DNA from 3 places in the Pseudodesulfovibrio halophilus DSM 5663 genome. Region 1 is predicted to be linked to each of the others. Evidence: riboswitches for the same ligand, from Rfam matches in the RefSeq annotation. Region 1 holds a riboswitch; each other region holds the start of a gene.

Region 1 (7,859 bases):
GTCCGATCGAGCCGCGAGCATGGGCGCCACTTCCGGACGCACCATCTTCGCCTTTGACGCCAAATTCCCCACCCGGTTCACCGAGGAACTGCTCCCGGTTATCGGTCAGACGCTTACCGAGCCCGCATTCCGCCCCGAAGAGGTGGACCGCTCCCGCATGGATCAGATCTCCGAGATCAAACGGCGCGAAGACCGCCCCATGGGCCTCATGTTCCGCCACCTGTTCCCGCTGCTTTTCAAAGGCGGCCCCTACGGGTATCTGCATGACGGAACCATGGACATTCTCGCCGACCTGACACGCAAACAGGTCTGGAACTACTGGTATCAGCAATCCAAGCGCCCGTTCGTCATGTCCGTCAGCGGCGACTTCGATCGCGAATCCATAGAAGCCTTCGCGAAAGGGCTGGCAGAAACTCTGGCCCCCAAGCCGGACCCCACCGAATACGGTGCTCCGGTCTGGCGAGATGAGCATGAAAAGACCCTGAATCTGCCCGACAGGAATCAGGCGCATCTGCTCCTGACCTTTCCCGTGCCCGGCAAACTTGACGCCGAAGCCACCGCCGAACTCACCGTGCTCAAGTCCGTGCTTTCCGGTCAGAGCGGGCTGCTTTTCCGCGACCTGCGGGACAAGCAGGGGCTCGCCTACACCGTCACCGCGCTGCTCTGGCAGGCGGATGAAGCAGGCATACTCGGCTTTTACATCGGCACCAGCCCCGAGAAAGTGGAACAGTCCATGGACGGCTTCAGGAACGTAGTAGAAAACCTCAAGAAGGACCTGCTGCCGGAAAACGAAATCGTACGCGCCCGTAACATCATCGAAGGCGATTACTATCAGGACAAGCAGACCCTGCTCTCTCGCTCACGCGAAGCCGCAGGTCTCATGGTTCGCGGCCTTCCCAGAGACTACGAGGCCAAGCTCATCGAGCTGGCCACCAAAGTCACCCCCGAAGATATTCGCGAAATCGCCCGCAAGTACCTTGACCCGGAAGAAGCCTATCTGATGAAGGTCATGCCCTAAGGCATAGACCAAACTGAATGCATGAAGCGCATCGCCTCAAGGCGGTGCGCTTTTTTTTTGAGCGAAGGTGCCTCCGGCGGGCAGGGGCGTTGCCCCTGCACCCCACCAAAGGGGCGGGCCCCCTTTGGAATCCCTGGGTTGTCAGCGGGGGTGCAGCGCAGGGTTCATGCGGTCGCACAAGCCGCATTCATGCTGCAACCCCGCTGACGGGGATTTTGGTTCCGTGTGTCTTGGCTGACGGACTCCTATGGCCAAATTGAATTTCAATAAGCTCCGTTGTCCCAAACACTCCAAGCCAGAAGTCTCAGCAAAGGCTTCTTTCCCGGCGACCAAGCACCGCAGTAGTGTCGATCAAGGTATAGAGGCTCTTTTTACTGGTCACGCAGATCCGGGCGGTGTCTGTAGCCACAGATGTTTCGCCCGAGGCTGTGACCGCGTCATAAGGCCTCTTGCCCGCGCGGCGGCGTATCTCCAAAAGCGCAATTTTGGGCTTCTCGTTCTGCGTAAGCAAAAAAGAAGGTCGACCAACAGGCCAAAACCTGCACTGATGCAAACGGCAATGCCTCCGGCGGACCCTTTCAGGGGGGAGTAGCTGATGAGTCCATGCGACCGCACAACTCCCGTCCCTGCTGCAACCCCGCTGACGGAGTACGGTCTATTGAAACGAAAACCTCGGATACCCTCTCACACAACCTGCATGTGAAGCGGGCACCCAAGCGAACGTTTTCCTGCCGCGTCAATCGGGCGCAGCCCCGCCAAAGGTTTCTGGGAGAGAGGGGAAGGGGAGTCTGAGGGGAAGGGGGGAGAAAAGACCGGGCGTTTTGCCGGGGCGAGGGCTGGTTCGCCCCGGCAAAACTATATGGCTATGATGGGGGGGGGGCTATTTTTCTTTCTTGAAGATGATGAGCGGGCAGTTCTTGCAGATATCGGCACCGGGGAAGCCATCGCCGGGTTTGGTGATGGCGCTGCTGGCTTCGTTAATGCGGTGCTGGAGTCGATCAACCACGGCCTTGAACTTTTTGCCCGGGATGATGACGTTGATTTCGCCGCGTTCGGTCTTGCCTGCGTTGTAGCTGCCGGAACATGCGGGGAGCATGTTGAACTCCTGTTCGAGCAGGGTGAAGACGTTGCCTCCGCAGGCGGAGGAGTTCATGGTGATGTTCGGGCGCAGGGGGTGCGTGTCGGTGGCGGCCATGTAGTCCACGGCGAGGTGGTAGGCCTGCATGTTGTCACAGTAGAAGTGGACGGTGTCGGGTTCAAAGAGGCCGTCGATGCTGCCGAGGGGGGCCACGACGACGGCGAGCAGGCCTTTTTCGAGCTGGTGCTTGGTCTTGACGAACCGCTCGGCCTGTTCGAGGTCGCGGGTATATTTGGCGTGTCCTTTGATTTCGCTTTCGTCGAGATCCTTCCAGCCGAAGCTGTAGCGGGCGTTGCTGCAGCCGAGGGTGTCTTTTTCGGCGAGGACGGTCTGTCCCTTCATGCGGGCGGCGAGCTGCCACTGGCAAAAGGTCATGGGCTTGACCGGGGTATGGATTTCGTCGGCGTTGTCCTTGAAATGGTCAAGTTCGGCCTGATCGTAGAAGAATTTTACGGCGACCGGGTAGTGGTACAGTCGCATTTCCTTCATCAGCATTTCTTGCATTTCTTTATAAGACATATCGCTATCCTTTGTATGAGTTGTTCCTTTTCGCACAAGAAAATACGTCCCAATCGTGCGAAAACTGCATGCTCGCGAGTTCCGCGCGGGAAAAGGTGCCTAGCAACCGGACAAAATTGGTACAAGAAAAATCGTGCATGTTCCACTAGTGAACAAGCTGAATCGAGTTTTAACAGCAGCCGGGGGATAATTGTTGGTTTTATTGTGAAAATGAGCACAATCGGAGGGCGTTGCCGTATTGGTCAAGGCAGTAGATCAATATCTGGCAGAAGGTTTTGGTCTTGGGATGAAGAATCGTGTCTGAATGGAAGAGCCTTCCACCGGAATCGAAAAAGGTGGGTACCAATGGCCTTGCTCGTGATGCAGGGGGCAATGTATGGCAAAGGTGGCGCGACTGCAGGTGTGGGCTTGCATAGCGTAGCGGTGCCTGATAGATGTCTTTCCGTCCGATAGGGGTGTCCCGCATGGGACTGAGATCATACCCTTGGAACCTGATGCAGTTGAGGCTGTCGTAGGGAATTCGGAAGGTCTCCGTGCGCCGTTCGGCGCGGTCCTCCCTTGTCCTTCTCCTCACGGTATCGGCTCCGAGCAAAACAAGGAGTTCGACGTGAACACCGGCAAACTGACCTTTGCTAACCTGTTCTTTCTGTGGTTCGGCGCCGCGGTTTCCGTGGCCGAAATATTTACCGGCGGCTATCTGGCCAATCTGGGCTTTGCCGGAGGCATGACCGCCAACGTGCTCGGGCATCTGGTGGGCACGATCATCCTCGTTCTTGGCGGCATCATTGGCTACCGGGAAAAGCTTCCGTCCATCATGTCCATGCGGATTTCCTTCGGCAAGCAGGGCTCGTATCTGCTTTCCGGCATCAATGTGCTCCAGTTGCTTGGCTGGACGGCGGTGATGATCCTGCTCGGCGGCGATGCGGTCAACGAGCTGTGTAGCACGCTCTGGGGCATCGACAATCAGATGCTCATGTCCGCGTTGATCGGGCTGTTCATCGGTTTCTGGGTATTCATCGGCATTCAGGGCTTCAAGTGGCTGAATATGGTCGCCGTGGCGTTGCTGCTTGGTCTGACGGTGGTCATGAGCTGGGTCATCTTCACTCAGCCTGCGCCTGCTCAGCCCGTGGAACCCACCGGCACCTTCGGCATGGGATTCGAGCTGGCCATCATCATGCCGCTTTCATGGTTCCCGCTCATTGCGGACTACACCAGCATGGCGAAGAACTCCCGCGCGGCATGGCTTGCGCCGTTTCTTGGCTACTTCACCGGATCCACCTGGATGTACAGCATCGGCCTCGGCGGGGCGATCTTCTCCGGCACGGCCGACCCCACCCAGATGATGCTGGCCGCAAAGCTCGGCATGGTGGCGCTCATGGTCATCGGTCTTTCCACGGTGACAACGACCTTTATGGACGTCTTCTCGGCCGCGGTCTCCACTCTTAACGTCCTGCCCGGGTTGAATCGCCGCTGGATGTCCGTTGCCTTTGCCGCGCTGGGCACCGGACTGGCCATGTTCTTCCCCATCACGCAGTATGAATGGTTTCTTTATCTGCTCGGATCGGTCTTCGCGCCGCTCATGGCGATCCTGCTGAGCGACTATTATCTGCTCAAACATGATGCGCGATCGAATATTGCGGACGTCAGGGCCATACTTTCGCTTGCACTCGGCATCGCCTTCTATTATTGGGTGAAGCGGCACGACATGGTCGTGGGGCATACGCTGACTACTATCGGATTCACGCTCATCGTTCACAACGCGATGCGGGTGCTGACCGAAAAGCGCCGGCGTGTTGCGGCAACACGGGGATAACCTGCGTTTTCCCCTTGCCATTCGTTCGTACTTTAAGTACTAGTCCCTGTTCCACGCAACTAGCGAGTAGGAGTTTTTCAATGAAAAAAGATATTCATCCCAAGACGTTTGAGGCCACCATCCGTTGCCACTGCGGCTACGAAAGCAAGGCTTCTTCCACCAAGGGCGAGCATATCGACGTCGAAATCTGTGCCAACTGCCACCCGTTCTACACCGGTAAGCAGCGCCTGATCGACACCGCCGGCCGCATTGACCGTTTCCGCAAGAAGTACGCGAACTTCAAGGGAACCGCCAAGACCGAACAGTAGCTGTCCCGGCTTGTTTTCTTCAATATGCCTCTGTCGGTTGCGGCAGAGGCATATTGTTTTCGCCGGGCTTTGACTTTCCCCGGGGAATCCTTACCCTTCGGCAAGGTCCTCAAAGACGGTTCAACCCGGCTGGCGGAGGACCCCTTTCCCTCCAACTCAAGCCGAGGATATGCCGTTGAGTCTCAAAAATATCTTGTTGGCGGCTGCCAACACCGTAGGCGGACAGGCCGTGATCGAGGGCGTGATGATGCGCTCCAAGAACCGGCTCGCCATCGCCGTTCGCCTCCCGAACGGCGAAATAGAAGTTCACGAGCGCCCCTGGTTCTCGCTGACCAGTCACCCCTTTCTCAAAAAACCTTTTGTTCGCGGTTTTCCGGTTCTGCTGGAAACGTTGGTCAACGGCATCAAGGCTCTGAACTGGTCCGCCACGCAGGCCGTGGACGAGGAAGAGGGCGAACTCACGGGCTGGCATCTGGCCATGAGCATGGTCGTGGCAATCGCCGCCGCGCTGGGCCTGTTCGTAGTCCTCCCGCATTTCTTCTCCGTAGGCATGGAATGGCTCGGATACGGCGGTGACGTCGACTCCCTGAGCTTCCACGCATGGGACGGTCTCTTCAAGATGCTCATCTTCATGGGCTATATCTGGGCCATTTCATTCATCCCGGACATCAAGCGCGTCTTCCAGTATCACGGCGCGGAGCACAAGGTGATATGGTCTTACGAGGCCGGAGGTTCGCTCATTCCCGACAGCGCGCGCATCAACAGCAGGCTGCATCCGCGTTGCGGCACGGCGTTCATGCTTTTCGTGCTCTCGGTCAGCATCGTGCTCTATTCGGTGCTGGTGCCGCTGCTCATGATGGTTTATGCGCCGGAGTCTTTCATCATCAAGCACCTGTACATCGTCGGGGTCAAGCTGCTGCTGATGATCCCCATTAGCGCCATGGCCTACGAGCTGATCAAATTCGCGTCCAAGCGCGAAAACAGCATTGCCTGCAAAATGCTGTGCTGGCCCGGGCTGGCCCTTCAGGTGCTCACCACACGCGAACCGGACGACCACCAGATTGAAGTGGCCATTGCGGCCCTCAAATGCGCGGTCAACATGGAGGAATAAGCGATGTTCAGAAAACTCGACGAGATTGAAGAAACCTTCATCGACCTTGAAAAGGAACTTTCCCAGCCCGAGATTTTCAACGATCAGGAGCGCTACCGCAACGCCACCAAGAGCCACGCGGAGCTGGGCGAGATCGTCAGGGTCTACCGCGAGTACAAGCAGCTTTCGCAGGATCTTGAGGACAACCGGGAGCTCGCGCGCGATGACGACGCCGACATCCGGGAGATGGCAAAGCTCGAGATCGCCGAGATCGAGCCGAAGCTGCCGGAGCTTGAAGAAGAGCTCAAGCTGCTGATGCTTCCCAAAGATCCGCTCGACGACAAGAACATCATTCTCGAAATCCGCGCCGGCACAGGCGGCGACGAGGCCGCTCTGTTTGCGGCCGACCTGTTCCGCATGTACTCCCGTTTCGCCGAGGAGAACGGCTGGAAGGTCGAGATAATGAGCGAGAGTGAATCAGGCTCGGGCGGACTCAAGGAAGTCATTGCCAACATTTCGGGCGACAAGGTTTACAGCAAGCTCAAGTACGAGTCCGGAACCCATCGAGTGCAGCGCGTCCCGGCAACCGAGTCCCAAGGGCGCATCCACACTTCCGCCTGCACCGTGGCGATTCTCCCCGAAGCGGAAGAAATCGACGTGGACATTCGCAACGAAGACCTGCGTATCGACGTGTTCCGCGCCTCCGGTCCCGGCGGGCAGTCGGTCAACACCACTGACTCGGCGGTCCGCATTACTCACGTTCCCACCGGGCTGGTCGTCTCCTGTCAGGATGAGAAGTCGCAGCTCAAGAACAAGGTCAAGGCCATGAAGGTTCTGCGTTCTCGCCTGCTTCAGGCCGAGCAGGAGAAAGCCCACGCCGAAGAGGCTGCAGCCCGCAAGAGTCAGGTCGGCTCCGGTGACCGTTCCGAGCGCATCCGTACTTACAATTTCCCGCAGGGGCGTGTCACCGACCATCGAATCAACCTGACCCTCTACAAGCTGGATCAGGTCATGGAAGGCGACATCAACGAACTGATCGACTCACTCATCGCGCACTACCAGAGCGAGGCGCTCCAGCAGCAGGCCGAGCAATAGACACGCGAATGACCGTGACCACGCTTCACGACATCATCGGGGAGTCCGCGTCCATTCTCGACGAGAAGGGTGTGGACTCCCCGCTTCTTTCTGCGCAGTTGCTCGCCTGCCATGCACTTTCTCTGAACAGGGTGGGCTTGTTCACCAATCGTCGCCGGGAGCTTTCTGCGGACCAACTGGAAGCTGTCCGTGAACTCGTTCGTCGGCGCGCCACCGGGGAGCCTGCCGCCTATATAGTAGGAATGCGGGAGTTTTACGGTCTCGAATTTTCTGTGTGTCCGGGGATACTCATTCCACGCCCGGAAACGGAGCACATAGTGGAAAAGGTGCAGGATCTCTTTGATCCTTCCGATGCGTTGCGTTTCGCCGATCTCGGAACGGGCTCGGGTATTCTGGCCGTGACCGTGGCGTATATGTTCCCGAAGGCCGAAGGAGTGGCGCTGGACCTGAGTCCGGTGGCCGTTGAATGTGCTTCGGAAAACGCGGTGCGCCATGGAGTTGACGCCAGACTGGACATCCGGCCGGGCGATATGGGTCAGCCCTTTGCGGAGCCCGACAGCCTTGATCTGGTGCTCAGCAACCCTCCGTATGTGACAGAGGAAGAATATTCTCAGCTAGACCGGGAGGTTGCGGGTTTCGAGCCGCGAACTGCGCTGGTGAGCGGTGAAGACGGTCTCGACCACCTCCGACAGTTGCTGCCCAATGCAGGCGAAGCCCTTCGTGAGGGAGGACACCTTCTCGTGGAGATCGGCTGGAAGCAGGGGGAAGCCGCCAAAAAAATAATCTGTGAATACGGCCGGGATTTCGGCTCCGTAGAAATTCTCAAAGACCTTTCAGGGCATGACCGCATCATTTTTGCCACACGGACGGTTTGCAAA
Region 2 (7,859 bases), on a different contig from region 1:
GCCCAGTGGATCATACCGGGTCTATACACGCTTCGGCGCGTTCATGCCAAGGGAGAGGGCGTTATTCCTTTACCTCGGCAAAGGCGCGTCGCAGCTCGCGGGCGGCTTCCGCGGGGTCGGGCGCGCGGCAGATGGCGGAGACCACGGCCAGCCCGTCGGCCCCGAGGGAGCGCAGCCGCCCGGCGTATTCCGCGGTGACCGAGCCGATGGCCACGGACGGGTGCCTCGTCATGGCCCTTCGCCGCGCGAAGCCCCCCAGCCCGAGCGGTTCCGAGTGGTCCGCCTTGGTGTTGGTGGGGAACACCGGTCCGAGCCCCAGATAATCCACGTCCAGCATTTCGGCCTCAAGCACCTGCGCGTCCGTGTCGATGCTCAGGCCGATGATGGCGTCAGGTCCCATGAGGCGCCGGGCGATATCCACGGGCATGTCGGACTGGCCCACGTGCACTCCGTCGGCTCCGACGGCGAGCGCCACATCGACGCGGTCGTTGATTACCAACGGCACTCCCGCAGGGGCGAGGATGCGCTTCAGGGAGCTGGCGGTTTCCAGATATTCACGGGTGGAGACGTTCTTTTCCCTGAGCTGAACCATCGTCGCGCCGCCTTCCACGGCGAGCCTCACCACCTCTTCGAGGGGCCGCTCCCCGCATGAGAAGCGGCCCGCGACGAGATAGCAGGCGAGGTCGAAACCCCGTTTCATGCTAGTCCTCCGCGATAAGGCGCTGATGGATGTCCTCGGCGACCTTCTCGCCGGAGAGCAGCATGCCGCCGAACACCGGGCCCATGCGGTAGGAACCGAAGGTGGCGTTGGCGGCCATGCCCGCGACCCACACGCCGGGGAAGACCTCGCGGGTGTGGTTGACGGTGTTGGTCTCCGCCACGTCGGCCCACATGGACTGTTCGCCCTCGATGGAGCCGGACGGGGTGTTCAGGGTGATGTCGTTCTTGCGGCACAGGGTCTTGAGCACCTCGGTGTCGTGACCGGTGGCCTCCAGCACGTGCTTGCAGTGGATGACCAGCGGGTCCACGTGCAGCCCGGCGATCTCCACGGGCGAGGAGTTGATGACCAGACCGTTGACGCGCTTCTGGCCGTTCTCCTCGCGGATGCAGACGTCCTCGACGCTCATGCAGTTGAACACGCGCATCCCGGCAATGGTGGCGGCGGAGGCCAGCGTGGTGGTGGCGGTGACCGCGTCGCAGGTCCAGTATTCGTCTTCCCAGTGCTTCATGGGGACGCCGATGTCTTCGAGCACGTGCTTGGACTCGTCCTGCACCACGATGATGTTCCAGGTCATGCCGCCGCCCCACATGCCGCCGCCCAGCGAGAGCTTGCGCTCGAACATGGCGACCTTGTGGCCCTTCTTGGCGAGGTTCATGCCGGCGGTCATGCCGGAAGGGCCGCCGCCGACGATGGCGACGTCGAGCTCCAGCGAGTCGCGGAACTTGTTGTAGTACTCGGTGATGATGGCGTCAGAGATGACTTTTTCGTTGAGGGACATGCGTTTCCTCCGCTTGCGGTTTGTTGCGGTCGGCGCGATCCGAAAGGCGCCGACCCCCTTTTGGCAAGGAGGCACGAACGTCAGGAGTGTCTTGAGAAGATGTCCCGTTGCCGGACGGCGCGGGACAGGGCTTCCGATTTCCCTACGTCAGTGCGAACTGAATCAGGTTCCAAGGGTATGATCTCAGCCCCGGCACGCGCCGGGACACCCCTATCGGATCGAAAACCTGTCTACCGCAAAGGACCGCCGTTCGCAAGGGGGGATTGATCGAACAATCAAGAGCAGGTGACTTCAGAGGACCGCAACAATGCCGAGCAGGCCGCACAGTTCGCCCAGTACGATGCTCGCTCCCAGAAAGTCCCCGTTGCTGCCGCTGACGTCTTTTGCCAGCTTGTGCAGGGGGATGAGCGTGATGATCATGAGAGCGGCGGTGATCGCGAGGGCCTGCGGCGGCAACAGCAGGGCGCCGAGGCCAAGGGCGAGCGCCGCGTTGACCGCAAGGCTCTTCAAGGAGGCTCCGGAGTAGAACAGGGAGCCGAGTCCCGGCCGGGCGAAGCGTCTGCCGACCACCCCGAAGGCCACGCAGTTGAGCCGACCGACAACAAAGGGCCAGAGCGCGGCCGCAGGGTTGCCCTTCGCGAACAGCGCCGCGAACAGCACGATCTGTCCGGCAAGGGTCATGACCAGGGCGATGACCCCGAACGCGCCGCACCGGCTGTCCTTGATGACCGTCCAGAACCGCTGCGGATCAAAGTGCGCGGTGAAGGCGTCGCAGACATCGGCGATGCCGTCATAGTGCAGGCCGCGCGTCAGCCAGATCGAGGCCAGAACAACGAGCCACGCCTGCACCCACGGTTCGCCCCGGAACAGGCCGAGCGCGAAGGGAAGGGTGATGACCGCTCCGAGCAGCAGTCCGGTGAGCGGCGTCCACGGCATGGTCCGGCGCATCTCCTCGTCCGAGGCGGCGCGCGCCGGGGCGAGGCGGGTCAGGAACCCCAGCGTCAGCAGGAAATCGTTCAGCGCCTTCATGCGTCCCACCTGAGGGTCACGGCGTCGCCCATGGAAAGCCCGAGCTGCCGCGCGGCAGAGCCGAGGTTGACCGCAATCTCGAAGAACCCCTGCGAGCCTTCCAGCAGGCCGGGGGCCCCCTCGGGCAGGTCGGAGTAGGTGTCCACCGCCGGGAGCTCCCGGCCCAGCGGGGTGCTGATCTGAAGATTGTCCAGCGGCCCGAGGGCTCCGGCGCGCAGGTTGAGCACGCAGTTGCCGAACCGGTCCACATGCAGCACCCGCACGGAACACTGGCCCCGGCCCATCAGCGGCTCGGTCCAGAGCGGGCGCACGGTCTCTTCGGCGGAGACGGGATGGCAGAATTGGGAGAGGTCCTGACCTGTGGCGATGCGTGCGGCGACCGGAGCGAAGATGTCGCGTCCGTGAAAGGTGGCGGAGGCTTTTTGCGGCACCCGGTTCACATGGTGACATTCGGCGTGTGCGGGGTCCAGCGCGAGCGAGGCCAGTCCGTTGTCCGGGGCCACGATGGTCCGACCGTCCTGACGGGCCGCAAGGATGGGACGGCCCGAGCCTACGCCGGGGTCCACCACGGCCAGCAGGACAGACGCTTCCGGAAAGTGCGGAGCCGAGGCCGCCAGAAAGAAGGCCCCCTGCGCGATGTTGAACGGTTCGACCCCGTGAGTGAGGTCGATAACCGTGCAGTCGGGGCATTCTCGGGCCAGCACGGCCTTCATCTGGCCCACGTACGGGTCGTCGAGGCCGAAGTCCGTAAGCAGTGCAATGACGGAATGCATGGCTAATACAGTTTCCTTGCCGAGAAGCCGCTGCCCACCACATGGAAGCCCGAGCCGGTGATGGTGAAGGCTTCCGGGTCCAGCGAGTAGACGATCTCCTCGAGCCGTTTGACCTGAACGTTGGTGACCATGGTCATGACCACGTCCTTGCTGTCGCCGGTCCAGCCGCCGCGCCCTTCCAGCACCGTGGCCCCCCGGTCCAGCTTCCTGAAGATGGCCTGCATGATCTCCTGCGGCTTTTCCGAGATGATCATGACCATCTTGCGTTCGCCGAACATGCCCATGACGTACTCGATGGCCACGGCGATGACGAAGGCCATGGCGATGGAGTAGAGCACGATGGACAGCTGCAGGAAGAAGAATCCTGCCAGAAACTGGAGAAAGTTGAACCAGAACTCGAACGCGCCCATGGAGAGGTTGAACCGCTGCTTGCCGATGACCGCGAGAATGTCCGACCCGCCGGTGGAGCCGAGCGAGCGCAGGCTGATGCCAACCCCGGCTCCGAGCAGGCCGCCGCAGGTGATCACCGCCAGCCAGACGTCCTCGATGGGCAGGGTGTAGTCGATGAGGTCGATGAAGAGGGCCGAGACGAACATGCCGTAGAGGCTGTAGAAAAAGAACCGCCTGCTGACGAAGACCCAGCCGAGCACAAAGACCGGCACGTTGAGCAGGAAGTACCACTGCCCGGTGGTGAGGCCCCCGAAGGCGTAATAGAAAAGCAGCGCCAGACCCGACATGCCGCCGGTGAGCAGGCCGTTGGGGATGGCGATGGCCTTGACCGCGAAAGCGAGCAGCCACGAGCCGGCGGTAATCAGGGCGATGTTCCACGGGACGCCGAAGGTGAGCCGGCGCAGTCGTTCTTCCAGAGCGGGTGAAATCATGTGTCTTGCAACCTCCGCGCACAGCTTTATCCGGTTTGGGCGCGGTTTGGAAGTCCGGAACGAAAACGGCCCGCTTCCATTGAAGCGGGCTGAAAAAACTACTTTTGTCTGCCTTTACCCTTGCCGCCACGGCCTTTGCCCTTGCCTCCGGGGCCACGGTCGGCATCATATTCCTCGGCATCCTCGTATCTGCGGTCAAAGTCGCGGTCCTTCGCCTTGCCGCCTTTCATCTTGGCGCCTTTGCCCTTTCCGGGATGCCCCTTGCTCTTGCCGGAGGGCCTTGTCCCTTGCCGAGCACGGAGGGGTGCGCGCCAACTTCGCGGGCTATGCGGCCCCAGCCCATGCCGGAGTCGCGCATGCTCCTGATCTCGGCCCTTGAGCGTCCCGAGTCGCGAGCCAGCGCGTCGACCTTGGCTTCATCCAGCGACTGCCGCGCGTCGCGGTATCGTTCGCGAGAGCGCTCATATTCCTGACGGCGCTCGTCGATGATGTCGCCGTTGCCGATACGGCGGGCCTCCTCCAGCGCCCGCCGCGCCCGCTCCACCTGATCGGCGGTGCGATCGACTCGTTCCAGAATGGAATCCACTGTCGAGAGGGGGGTGTCCTGCGCCATGGCTTGAGGCGCAAGAAAAAGTGACAGCAGTATGAGGCCGAGTGCCAATCGTTTCATAGTCATTCTCCCGTTTTTCATTCCATATACGCCTGAACGGGTGAAAAGGACCATGAGAATCCTACGAACCCCAGCGGACCGCGCCGCTGCCGCAGCTGGCCTCTTTGAACCGCTTGTTGGGGTCGGACTTCCAGAGCAGCAGGGGAGTCATGGGCTTGTGCGGACCGATATCCACGCGCATGGCGGAAAAGGCTCCGAGCCAGCCCGGATACAGTCTGTTGTTGAGTGTTGCCCACGGCACGCATTCTTTCCATGTCATCAACGGACCGGGCAGCACGGAGCGGGAAAAGCTGGGGCGGTTGCCGGTGGCCCGGACCATGGAACCAACCCGGAAGCTGGTCAGCATGTCCGCGCGGCTCATGGTGCCGCTGCTGCGCCGTACGTTGAGCAGGTGATACAGGGAAAAACGGTTGAGAAAGCCGATGAGCAGTCCACGTTCCGCAACGCGTGCGGCTTCTTCGAGCATCTCCTGAGGCCGGGGGCAGAATTCCAGCACGCTCCAGAGTACGACATAATCGAAGTCGTCATCATCAAAGGGCATGTGCGTGCCGTCGCCCACATACAGGCTTGCTTTGTTGCCCAGCCTGCGGCGTGCCCCGGAAAGCATGGAGTCGCTCTTGTCCAGCCCGGTGACGTCAAAGCCTTTGCGCCAGAGGGATTCGAGGAATATCCCGGTGCCGCAGCCCACCTCGAGGATGCGTCTGCCGCGGCGCTGCCACGGAGCCGTCATGGCTTCGAGCAGCATGTTCTCGCGGCTCAGCGCGACATGACCTTCTGGCGAGTCGAACCAGCTTTCATATTGTTGTGCGTTCCAGCGCATCGGGCCTCCGGGCAGGGGGTGCGGGCGGTTGTGGCGGCAGTAGCGGGCGGAGACATCTCCCGACTCCGGTCCTGCCGAACCCGGCGCCGCGTCGGCGTTCACCGCCTCCCGTATTCACCCACCGTTTCTAATCGACTTGTCAACCGCGCTCATCCGGTCTACGACAGATACGGGCGGCAATAATTGACAGCCCGTGTGTGACACGGGTACTCTCCGGTATATACTGCCACTTTTATTACACATGCATTGGTCGCGAGGTAAACCGGTTTCATGTCTTTGTTTTCGAATAGCATAGGTCTTCGCAAGGACTCCATCCGCATCACGGATGCCGAGTTCGTGGAACTGCGCGACTTCATATATGAAAAAAGCGGCATATTCGTGGACGAGAAGCGTAAGTATCTCTTCGAGAGCCGTTTTCGCAAGCGGCTCGGAGAGCTCGGGCTCTCCAGCTTTTCGGACTACATCAAGTTTCTCAAATTCGACTCGGGACGGCGAGAGGAGATGGTGCGGCTGTTCGAGATGGTCACCACCAACGAGACCAGCTTCTTCCGCGACCAGAAACAGCTCGACGCCTTCCGGGACCACGTCCTGAAGGATGTGATCGACCAGCAGCGGGCCGCCAGGAAGATGGAGCTCAACATCTGGTCCGCAGGCTGCTCTTCCGGCGAGGAGCCCTACACCCTCTCCATCATCCTGCACGAGATGCTGGGCCTCGAAATATCCCGCTGGCGCATCCGCATCTCCGCAAACGACCTGTCCAAGGCCATGATCGACAAGGCCCGCGAAGGCCTCTACCCCGAGTACGCCTTCAAGACCACCCCGGACGCCATGCGCAAGAAGTACTTCAAGCAGGACGGCGAACTCTGGCGCATCAACCGGGACGTGACAAAAATGGTGGATTTCAGGCTCATGAACCTGAATGAAAGCGCGGCATTGAAACGGATACCGCGGTCGCATATAGTGTTTTGTCGCAACGTCATAATCTATTTCGACGAAAGCATGAAGAAGAGGGTCGTGAACTCGTTTTACGACAACCTCGTACCGGGCGGGTATCTCATGCTGGGACATTCGGAATCGCTGCACAAGGTCTCCAAGACCTTCAAACCGATATTCCATCCCGGCGCCATCGCCTACAAGAAAGAGTAGGCTTGGGGGGTCTGTTTGCCGATACATACCATTGATGAACTACAGCCGGGCATGGTCCTCGCCGACGACCTCAAGGCCGCCGACGGACGCATGCTCCTGCCCAGAGGGCTCACGCTGGAGCAGCGCCACGTCGACCTGCTGAAACGCCTCGGCGTCAAGGAGGCGAACGCACGGACGGTCTGCGAACCCGAGGCCGAGGAGGCGGAAGTCATTGCGGACTACGTTCGCGACTTCTTTCTCTACTGCAACCCGGACCGCCCCGTGGTCCTCGAGCTCTTCCGGATAGCACTCGACCGCACCGCCGCCGCAGTCTGCGGCGGATGGGTACTGCCCGACACCAGCGAGAGAAGAGCCGCAAACGTCGAGCACCTCGATGACCTGTTCCTCAAAGGCATGGGCGGCCCGCAGGATTGCGTGAACCGCGAAAGCGAACTCGAGAGTTTCCCCGACATCTATTTCCGAATCCGCGAAGTGCTCGAATCCGAGTCCGGCAACGCCGACCGGGTCGCACAGGTCGTCAGTACCGACGTGGGCCTGTCAGCCAAGCTGCTCAAGCTCGTCAACAGCCCGTTCTACGGATTCCCCTCCCGTATCGACTCCATCAGCCGCGCCGTGGCCCTCGTGGGCGGAAACGAGCTTTCAACCCTCGCCCTCGGCGTGTCCACCATCAATTATTTCAAGAACATCCCCAAAGAGCTCGTGGACATGCGCAGCTTCTGGAGGCACTCCATCAGCTGCGGCATCTTCGCCCGCGTCCTCGCCGCCAAGCAGCAGGGCCTGCAGCCCGAGCGCTTCTTCATCGGCGGCCTCCTGCACGACGTGGGGCGTCTCATCATGTTCAAGATGCTTCCCTACGCCTGCACAGAGTCCATGCTCTTCGCTCGCGAAAACAGCATTCCGCAGGTGGAGGCAGAAAAAACCGTCATCGGCTTCTGCCACACCGACGTCAGCGAGCTGCTGCTCGAGCAATGGCAGTTCCCCGAATCTCTGGCGGAAATGATCAACCACCATCACGACCCCATGACACGACCCAACGCCCTC
Region 3 (7,859 bases), on a different contig from region 1:
TTGAATATGTTGTGCACGCTGCCGCAATCCGGGCAGGCGAAGCCGCTCATGTTCTCCACCAGCCCGAGGATGGGGTTGCCGACCTGACGGGCAAAGGTCACGGAACGGCGCACGTCGTCGACCGCCACGCCCTGCGGGGTCGTCACGATGACGGCGCTGGCGTCGCGGCCCAGCGTCTGGAGGGCGGAGAGCGGCTCGTCACCGGTGCCCGGGGGGCAGTCCACGATGAGGTAGTCGAGATCGCCCCAGGCCACGTCCTGCACGAACTGCTTTATGAGGCCGATTTTCACCGGACCGCGCCAGATGACGGCGTCCGCCTTGCTGGGCAGCATGAACCCGAGGGACATGACCCAGAGGTTCTTGGTCCAGGAGATGGGTTCGATGACCTGATCCCCGATGTGGGGCTGCTGACCTTCGAGCGAAAGCAGGCGGGGGATGCTGGGGCCGTGGACGTCGACGTCCAGCAGGCCGACCTTCTTGCCCGCCAGTGACAGGGCCACGGCTATGTTGGTGGCGACGGTGGATTTGCCCACGCCGCCTTTTCCGGACATGACGACTATCTTGTGCTTGATGCGCGAGAGGGTGGTCTTGAGTTTGAGGTCTTCGGGACCTTCGGCGCATCCGCCGGAGGAGCAGCCGCCTTCGGTGGCGGAACTGCAGCTGTTGCAGGCTTCACTCATTGTGGTTCTCCTGAGGTGTGTATTTCCGAATACTGCGTTCGGATTTCTTCACATAGACATTCGTGCGCGGATGTCAACGCGTCGGGGCGCCGCGCGGCTACCAGTGGCCTTCTTTGTCCGGGCCGTCCACGGGCTTGATGGACCCTTCGGTGAAGGCGTGAACCGCATCGCCGACGCATCCCTCGGTGGCGAGGCAGATCTTGATGCCTGCGTGGTCCAGCGCGCGGAAGGCCTTGGGGCCCACGTGGCCGGTGATGACGACTTCGGCGCCCGTGTCGGCCACGTTCTGGGCGGACTGGATGCCCGCGCCCTGAGCCGCGTTGAGGTTCTGGGTGTTGTCCACGTAGTCGTTCGCGCCGCTGTCCGTATCATAGACCACGAACCCGGCCGCACGGCCGAAGCGGGAATCCAGGGCGCTCTCCAGTCCGGGGCCGGAGCTGCTGATGGCTATCTTCATGACTGATTCCTCCTTCCTTTGCCCGCTCGGGCGCGGCCCCGGCACATGGCCGTTCCGGGCCTGTTGCGGCATCCGGGCAGGGCGAGTTTGTCCAGTGTGTCGTTGCGGAAGGCAGCCAGAACCTCCTCGACGCTTCCTCCATGCCAGGAGAGGACGTCAACCCCGGAAGCATCGAGGAGGTTTCTGGTGCGACCGCACATGGCTCCGCAGAGCAGATGCGTCACCCCGCAGGCCAAAATGGCGGATGTCCTGTCCGTTGGGTCCTTTGAGGGAAGGGATAAATGGCCTGCGGGGCTATATGTACCGTTCTCCACCGTGAAGAGGCGCAGCTCGGGCGCGTTTTCAAAGACCGACGCCAGCCGGTCGCCGTAACAGGCAAGGCAGAGAAGCTTGGTTTCCTTTTCACTCACGCCGCTGCATGAGCATAGGCCGTGCCATGTTTAAAAAGTTTTGTATTGCAGCTATTTAGGTGTTTTGGGGGAGGGCGGGAAGGCGAAAATAATGCCTCGACGGGCAGGGGCGGGCGAACTCTGCGCCCGCTCAGTCAGCGTCGCCGCAACGGGCGAGCATGCGCCTGAGCGTGTCCTTGGAGATGTCCAGTTCGCGACAGGTGACCATGCGCTTGCCGCCGTTGCGTTCCAGCGCGGCCTTGACCGCCATGCACTTGATCTCCTCAAGCGTGCCCATGGGCATGGACCCGGCAGGCGCGTCCTGCTCGGGGCGAAGGTGTTCGGGCAGGTGCTCCACCTGAACGAAGCCGGACGGGCACAGGATGAACGCGAATTCGATGATGTTCTCCAACTCGCGAACGTTGCCGGGAAACTCATGGCGCATGAGGATGCTCATGACGTCTTCCGAGAGTCCCTCGACAGCTTTTCCCTGCACCGCGTTGAAGTGCTTCACGAAGTGGTCGGCGAGCAGCGGGATGTCCGCGCGACGCTCCCGAAGGGGCGGCAGGCGCAGCGTGACCACGTTCAGCCGGTAGAACAGGTCCTGCCGAAAGTCCCCTTCCTTGACCAACAGGTCGAGGTCGCGGTTGGTGGCGGCGATGACGCGGGCGTCGGAGCTTACCGGGGTGACGCCGCCCAGCGGCTCGAAGGTCTTCTCCTGCAACACGCGCAGCAGCTTGACCTGAAGTTTGCCGGGCATGTCGCCCACCTCGTCCAGAAAGATGGTGCCGCCCTGCGCGGTTTCGAAGCGGCCGGGCTTGTCGCGCCGTGCGTCGGTGAAGGCGCCGGCCTTGTAGCCGAACAGTTCGGATTCGAGGAGCGTTTCGGGAAGGGCGCCGCAGTTGACCGGTACGAAAGGTCCTTCCTTGCGTCCGCTGAGTTGATGGATGGCCTGTGCAAAGAGCTCCTTGCCGGTGCCGGACTCGCCCAGCAGCAGCACCGTGGATTCGCTTCTGGCGATCTGCGGCAGGATGCCGAAGATGCGATCCAGCGCCTCGCTCTTGCCCACGATGCTCTCAAAGGAATAGGACTCGCGCATTTCGCGCCGGATGGCGTGGATTTCCGTCAGGTCGCGGAAAGTCTCCACGCCGCCGATAACCTCCCCCTCGGCATTGCGCAGCGGCGACGCCGAAATGGACACGGGGCGCTTTTCCCCGTCGGGGCGAATGATGAAAATGGACTTGTTGGTGATCCGGCCGCCGTGGGCAAGGCATGAGTCGAGAGCGCAGTCCCCGTCGCAGAGGCTTGAGTGGAGAACATCCCAGCACTTGTTGCCCACGGCCTCTGCGGCGGGAACGCCCGTTATGCGCTCGGCGGCCTCGTTGAAGTAGGTGATGTTCCAGTCTGCATCCACCGTGAAGAGGCCGTCGGCGATGGACGAAAAAACGTCCTCGAGCGGGAGGTCCTTGGGAAACGGCATGGGCGAGATATAAGCCTTAAATTGTCCTCTGTGAAGTGCGTAAATATGTTTTTCCGTGTTTCCCGTAAAAATTATTCAGGGAGCCGCCCGTAGGCGACTCCCTGCCGAAGTGCCGATGAATGACCGTTTCAGGAGAAACGGACGCTGAAGGCTATGAACCGAGGTGTTCCTTGAGCTGTTTCACGGCGCAGAACTTGCCGCACATGGTGCACACGTCCTCGTCCTCGGGGCTGCGGCTGTCTCGAATCCTGCGAGCCGTGACCGGATCAAGGCACAGGCGGTACATGCCTTCCCAGTCCATGTCCGCACGGGCCTTGGCCATTTCACGGTCGCGCTGCACGGCCTGCTCGTTGCCGCGCGCGATGTCCGCGGCGTGCGCGGCGATGCGGGTCACGGCCACGCCCTCGTATACGTCGTCCGGACCGGGCAGGGCGAGGTGCTCGCTGGGGGTGACGTAGCAGAGGAAGTCTGCCCCGGACCACGCCGCGATGGCACCGCCGATGGCGCAGGCCACATGGTCCCGCCCGGCGGCCACGTCCGTGACCAGCGGTCCCAGCACATAAAAGGGAGCGTTGTGGCACAGTCGCTTCTGAAGCTCCATGTTGGCCCGAATCTGGTTCATGGGCACATGTCCGGGCCCCTCGATGATGATCTGTACGCCCGCGTCCCAAGCCTGCTGCGTCTGCTCGCCAAGGGTGATCAGTTCATGGATTTGCGTCCGGTCAGTGGCATCCGCAAGGCAGCCCGGACGACACGCATCGCCCAGGCTCAGGGTGACATCATACTCCCGCGCAATCTCCAGAACCTTGTCGAAATGCGTATACAGCGGATTCTCGGCCCCGTTCGCCACCATCCAGCACGCAAGGAACGACCCGCCGCGGCTGACAATATCCAGAACGCGCCCTTCCTGTTTCATGCGCTCCAGCGCACCCAGCGTGAATCCGGTGTGCAACGTCATGAAATCCACGCCTTCACGGGCCTGATCCTCAACCACCTTGAGCAGGTCGTCGATGGTCATGTCCACGATGCCGCCGCCCCGGGCCGTCACGTCCGCAGCAGCCTGATAGATGGGTACCGTGCCCACCGGAACAGGGCAGTGCTCCAGCGTCTGCCGCCGCAGGTTGCCCAGCTCCCCGGCAATGGAAAGGTCCATCACCGCATCAGCTCCCGCATCCAGCGCCGCACGGAGCTTCAACAGCTCCTGCTCACCATCCTCATGGTCCGGACTCGCGCCAATGTTCGCATTGACCTTGACGCTCAGCCCCTCGCCCACGGCTCGAAGCTCGCTTTTTTCATGCAGCGGATTATGCGGAATGCTCACCCGCCCCGCGGCCATGGAACGCCGAAGCGTCTCCACATCCAATCCCTCCCACTCGGCAACAAACGCCAAAGCGTCCGAGACCTTACCGGAACGGGCAATCTCCAGTTGTGTCATGAAATACTCCCAATTCTTCAAGTTCAAAGAAATGGGCGGAAAAAAGGCAAAAAAATTCCACCCGCAGGTGGAACACAGGAAGGAATGCGCTTCGCAGTGCCGTTTCCTCCGCCGGTACAAGCCGGGTCAGGTTCCAAGGGTTGTCGATCATACGACTCTCAGCCCACAACAGGGCACCCCTACGGTCAGAAGCAAACCTAACAAGAGTTGATTCGGCGATCAATGGTTTTCGCGTCTTCCGGACTGGGAGGTCTTCGACGGGCAGTGGGGGCTGCCGCTACGCCCCGGCAAAGGGGCGGGCCCCTTTGCAATCCCTGAGTTGTCAGCGGGGTTGCGGCGCAGGGTTCATGCGGTCGCACAGCCCGTGTTCAAGCTGCTACTCCGCTGACGGGGATTTTGGTTCCGTGCCTGTTGGCTTGCGGATTCACTTAGCCGTCAGTCCGGACACTTCCTTCCAGAACTCCCAGAGGCACCTTCTCTCGCCAATTAAGCACCGTAGCAATTGCCGGTCGAGGCATAGAGGCTCTTTTGACCGGTTACGCAGGTCCGCGCGGTCACGCGGAGCAGTGACCGCGTCATGGAGCCTCTCACCGGGAGCGGCGGCGGATTCCCGGTCGACCTTCATTGATTGCGAAAAACCCTCTGTTGTGTAGGATTTTTCAAGAAAAAAGCACTGCTCAAGCCGGTTTTATGCCGAAAAGGACGTTAGGGCCTCGCGGTGATTCGTCAAAGTCGCAAATGGTCTTGGAGGAGCGTGTTTTACCTGCCATTGCCTAGGGTTATGGGTGAGCATAGATGGTTTCAAGGGGTTGTCACGATAGCATTTTTCTATCTTCGGCCTATTTACGGATTTGGCTTTTTTGAGTATGAAGACGTATCCATTCGTTTGTTCAGTTCAGTGGAGTGAGCTGGCAACGAGTCGGTTTTCCGGATGAATCATCCCTTTTCCCGAAGGGATGTTCTCGGACGGATTCCGTTCTTTTATATGCAGTGGGAAACCCTTAACAATGAGGTGAGGAGTATGGGCGAACCCGCAATCGTTCTTGAAGGTGGAGTCAAATCCACGTTCAAGGACAAGGTCATGGAGCTTCTGCCGGAAGGCGGAAACCTCAACATGTGCCTTACGTGCGGTCTGTGTTCTTCCGGCTGTCCGGCAACCGGACTGGAGGAAATGGACCCCAGGAAATTCCTGCGTATGGCCATGTTGGGCATGGATGAGGAGATTCTCAATTCGAAATGGATCTGGATGTGCACCATGTGTACGCGTTGCGTGTACGCATGCCCCATGCAGATCAACATCCCGCAGCTGGTCTACAACGCCCGCGCGGCGCAGGATCGCGAAAACAAGCCCAAGGGCATTGTCGGTTCCTGCGATCAGGGCATCCGGACCGAAGGCGCCAGCGCCATGGGTGCCAGCTCGGAAGACTTCAAGTTCGTCGTGGAGGACGTCCTTGAAGAGGTCTGCGAGGACCAGGAGTCCTGCAAGGACCTGAACGTGAGCGTCAACCGCAAGGGTGCTCACTTCTATCTGAACCAGAACTCTCGCGAACCGGTCACCGAGCCGGACGAGATGGTTCCTCTTTGGAAGATTCTCAATGTCGTCGGCGCCGACTGGACCTACGGGACCGTTGGCTGGGCGGCTGAGAACTACTGCCTGTTTGCAGCGGAGGACGAGAACTGGGAAGCCATTGTCAAAAAGAAGATGGACGCGGTGAGCGACCTCGGGGTCAAGAGCTGGCTCAACACCGAGTGAGGCCACGAATTCTACGCAGTCCGGGCCGGACTGCAAAAATTCGGCATGGAAGTGCCTTTCGAGCTCGAATCCATCATCAGCTACTATGCACAGTGGATCCGTGAAGGAAAACTCCCGGTCAACTCCGACTGGAACAAGGAACTCGGCGTCAAGTTCACCGTTCAGGACCCCTGCCAGCTGGTCAGGAAGTCTCTGGGTGATCCCGTTGCCGAGGACCTTCGCTTCGTCGTGAAGCAGGTTGTCGGTGAAGAAAACTTCATCGACATGCACCCGAACAAGTCCAACAACTACTGTTGCGGCGGCGGGGGCGGATTCCTGCAGAGCGGATTCCCCGAAGCGCGCAGGTACTACGGCAAGCGCAAGTTCGATCAGATCATCGCCACCGGCGCTGACTACTGCATCACCCCTTGCCACAACTGCCACTCCCAGGTTCACGATCTCGCGCATCACTTCGACGGCAAGTATCAGACGGTCCACCTCTGGACGCTGATCTGCCTTTCGCTCGGTATTCTGGGCGAGAACGAGCGCGAGTACCTCGGCGACGACCTCAAGGAAGTCGGCCTGTAGGCGGAACTGAACGGAACGAGATTCCAAGGAGGACTCAATGTCTGCGAATAAACTTGGATCGGTCATGGTCGTCGGCGGCGGTATCGCCGGTATTCAGACGGCGCTTGATCTGGCCGACTCCGGTTATTACGTGCATTTGATCGAGAAGAGTGCCGGTATCGGCGGCGTCATGGCGCAGCTGGACAAGACCTTCCCGACCAACGACTGCGCGATGTGAATCATCTCGCCCAAGTTGGTTGAGTGCGGTCGGCACTTAAATATCGAGTTGCATACTCTGGCAGAGGTTCAGAACGTTTCCGGCGATGAAGGCAACTTCACCGTAACGGTAAAGAAGGCCCCCCGATACGTGGACATGGAAAAATGTATCGCGTGCGGGGAGTGTGCCGCGAAATGTCCCAAAAAAGTTGACGACGAATATCAGGCCGGTCTTTCCAAGAGAAAGGCTGCCTACATTCCTTACGGGCAGTCCGTGCCGCTGAAGTACGCTTTGGACGGCGAAACCTGCATCATGATCCAGAAGGGCAAGTGCGGCGCCTGTGAAAAGGTCTGCCCCACCGAAGCCATCAAGTTCGACGACAAGGAAGAGATCGTCGACCTGAACGTCGGTTCGGTGATTCTCACGCCCGGTTTCAAGGCGTTTGACCCGTCCGATCTGGATTACACCTACTACAAGGAACTCCCCGACGTAGTGACCTCGCTCGAATACGAGCGCCTGCTGTCTTCCTCCGGTCCCTGCCACGGCCACCTGACCCGTCCCTCGGACGGCAAGGAGCCTGCAAAGATTGCTTGGCTGCAGTGCGTCGGTTCGCGCGACATCAATCGCTGCGGCAACGGATTCTGCTCCAGCGTGTGCTGCATGTACGCCATCAAGCAGTCTGTCATCACCGCCGAGCACACCACCGGCGACATTGACCAGACCATCCTGTACATGGACATCCGCAGCCACGGTAAGGAATTCGACAAATACTACGAAAGCGCCAAGACCAACGGGATCAACTTCGTGCAGGCACGGCCGCATACGATCCTGCCCGGTCCCGACGGCGTGGGTGCCGTCATCCAGTATGCCGACAAGTCCGGCAACATGGTCGAGGACGTCTA

Evidence for each region. A riboswitch is a leader RNA that binds a small molecule or an ion and turns the genes downstream of it on or off. The one in region 1 is predicted to bind thiamine pyrophosphate.
Region 2: another riboswitch for thiamine pyrophosphate. It lies ahead of BR24_RS13385 (sulfide-dependent adenosine diphosphate thiazole synthase); the one in region 1 lies ahead of cytX (putative hydroxymethylpyrimidine transporter CytX).
Region 3: another riboswitch for thiamine pyrophosphate. It lies ahead of thiC (phosphomethylpyrimidine synthase ThiC); the one in region 1 lies ahead of cytX (putative hydroxymethylpyrimidine transporter CytX).

What each region holds. Positions count from the first base shown of each region.
Region 1 is NZ_JCANTV010000010.1:319,152-327,010, forward strand. Features, by position in the region: gene BR24_RS08295 (M16 family metallopeptidase) at 1-1,018, shown strand, start outside; gene BR24_RS08300 (DUF169 domain-containing protein) at 1,899-2,675, opposite strand; TPP riboswitch at 3,117-3,211, shown strand; gene cytX (putative hydroxymethylpyrimidine transporter CytX) at 3,283-4,488, shown strand; gene rpmE (50S ribosomal protein L31) at 4,569-4,796, shown strand; gene BR24_RS08315 (DUF1385 domain-containing protein) at 4,966-5,907, shown strand; gene prfA (peptide chain release factor 1) at 5,911-6,981, shown strand; gene prmC (peptide chain release factor N(5)-glutamine methyltransferase) at 6,990-7,859, shown strand, end outside.
Region 2 is NZ_JCANTV010000013.1:280,690-288,548, forward strand. Features, by position in the region: gene BR24_RS13375 (SLC13 family permease) at 1-14, opposite strand, end outside; gene thiE (thiamine phosphate synthase) at 62-700, opposite strand; gene BR24_RS13385 (sulfide-dependent adenosine diphosphate thiazole synthase) at 702-1,499, opposite strand; TPP riboswitch at 1,621-1,721, opposite strand; gene cobS (adenosylcobinamide-GDP ribazoletransferase) at 1,791-2,528, opposite strand; gene BR24_RS13395 (SAM hydrolase/SAM-dependent halogenase family protein) at 2,525-3,301, opposite strand; gene BR24_RS13400 (YitT family protein) at 3,304-4,182, opposite strand; gene BR24_RS13405 (hypothetical protein) at 4,281-4,412, opposite strand; gene BR24_RS13410 (hypothetical protein) at 4,409-4,852, opposite strand; gene BR24_RS13415 (class I SAM-dependent methyltransferase) at 4,914-5,672, opposite strand; gene BR24_RS13420 (CheR family methyltransferase) at 5,943-6,818, shown strand; gene BR24_RS13425 (HDOD domain-containing protein) at 6,870-7,859, shown strand, end outside.
Region 3 is NZ_JCANTV010000008.1:347,671-355,529, forward strand. Features, by position in the region: gene BR24_RS03770 (iron-sulfur cluster carrier protein MrpORP) at 1-680, opposite strand, end outside; gene BR24_RS03775 (NifB/NifX family molybdenum-iron cluster-binding protein) at 778-1,137, opposite strand; gene BR24_RS03780 (NifB/NifX family molybdenum-iron cluster-binding protein) at 1,134-1,547, opposite strand; gene BR24_RS03785 (sigma-54 interaction domain-containing protein) at 1,678-3,006, opposite strand; gene thiC (phosphomethylpyrimidine synthase ThiC) at 3,158-4,441, opposite strand; TPP riboswitch at 4,528-4,632, opposite strand; gene BR24_RS03795 ((Fe-S)-binding protein) at 5,463-6,761, shown strand; gene BR24_RS03800 (FAD-dependent oxidoreductase) at 6,799-7,859, shown strand, end outside.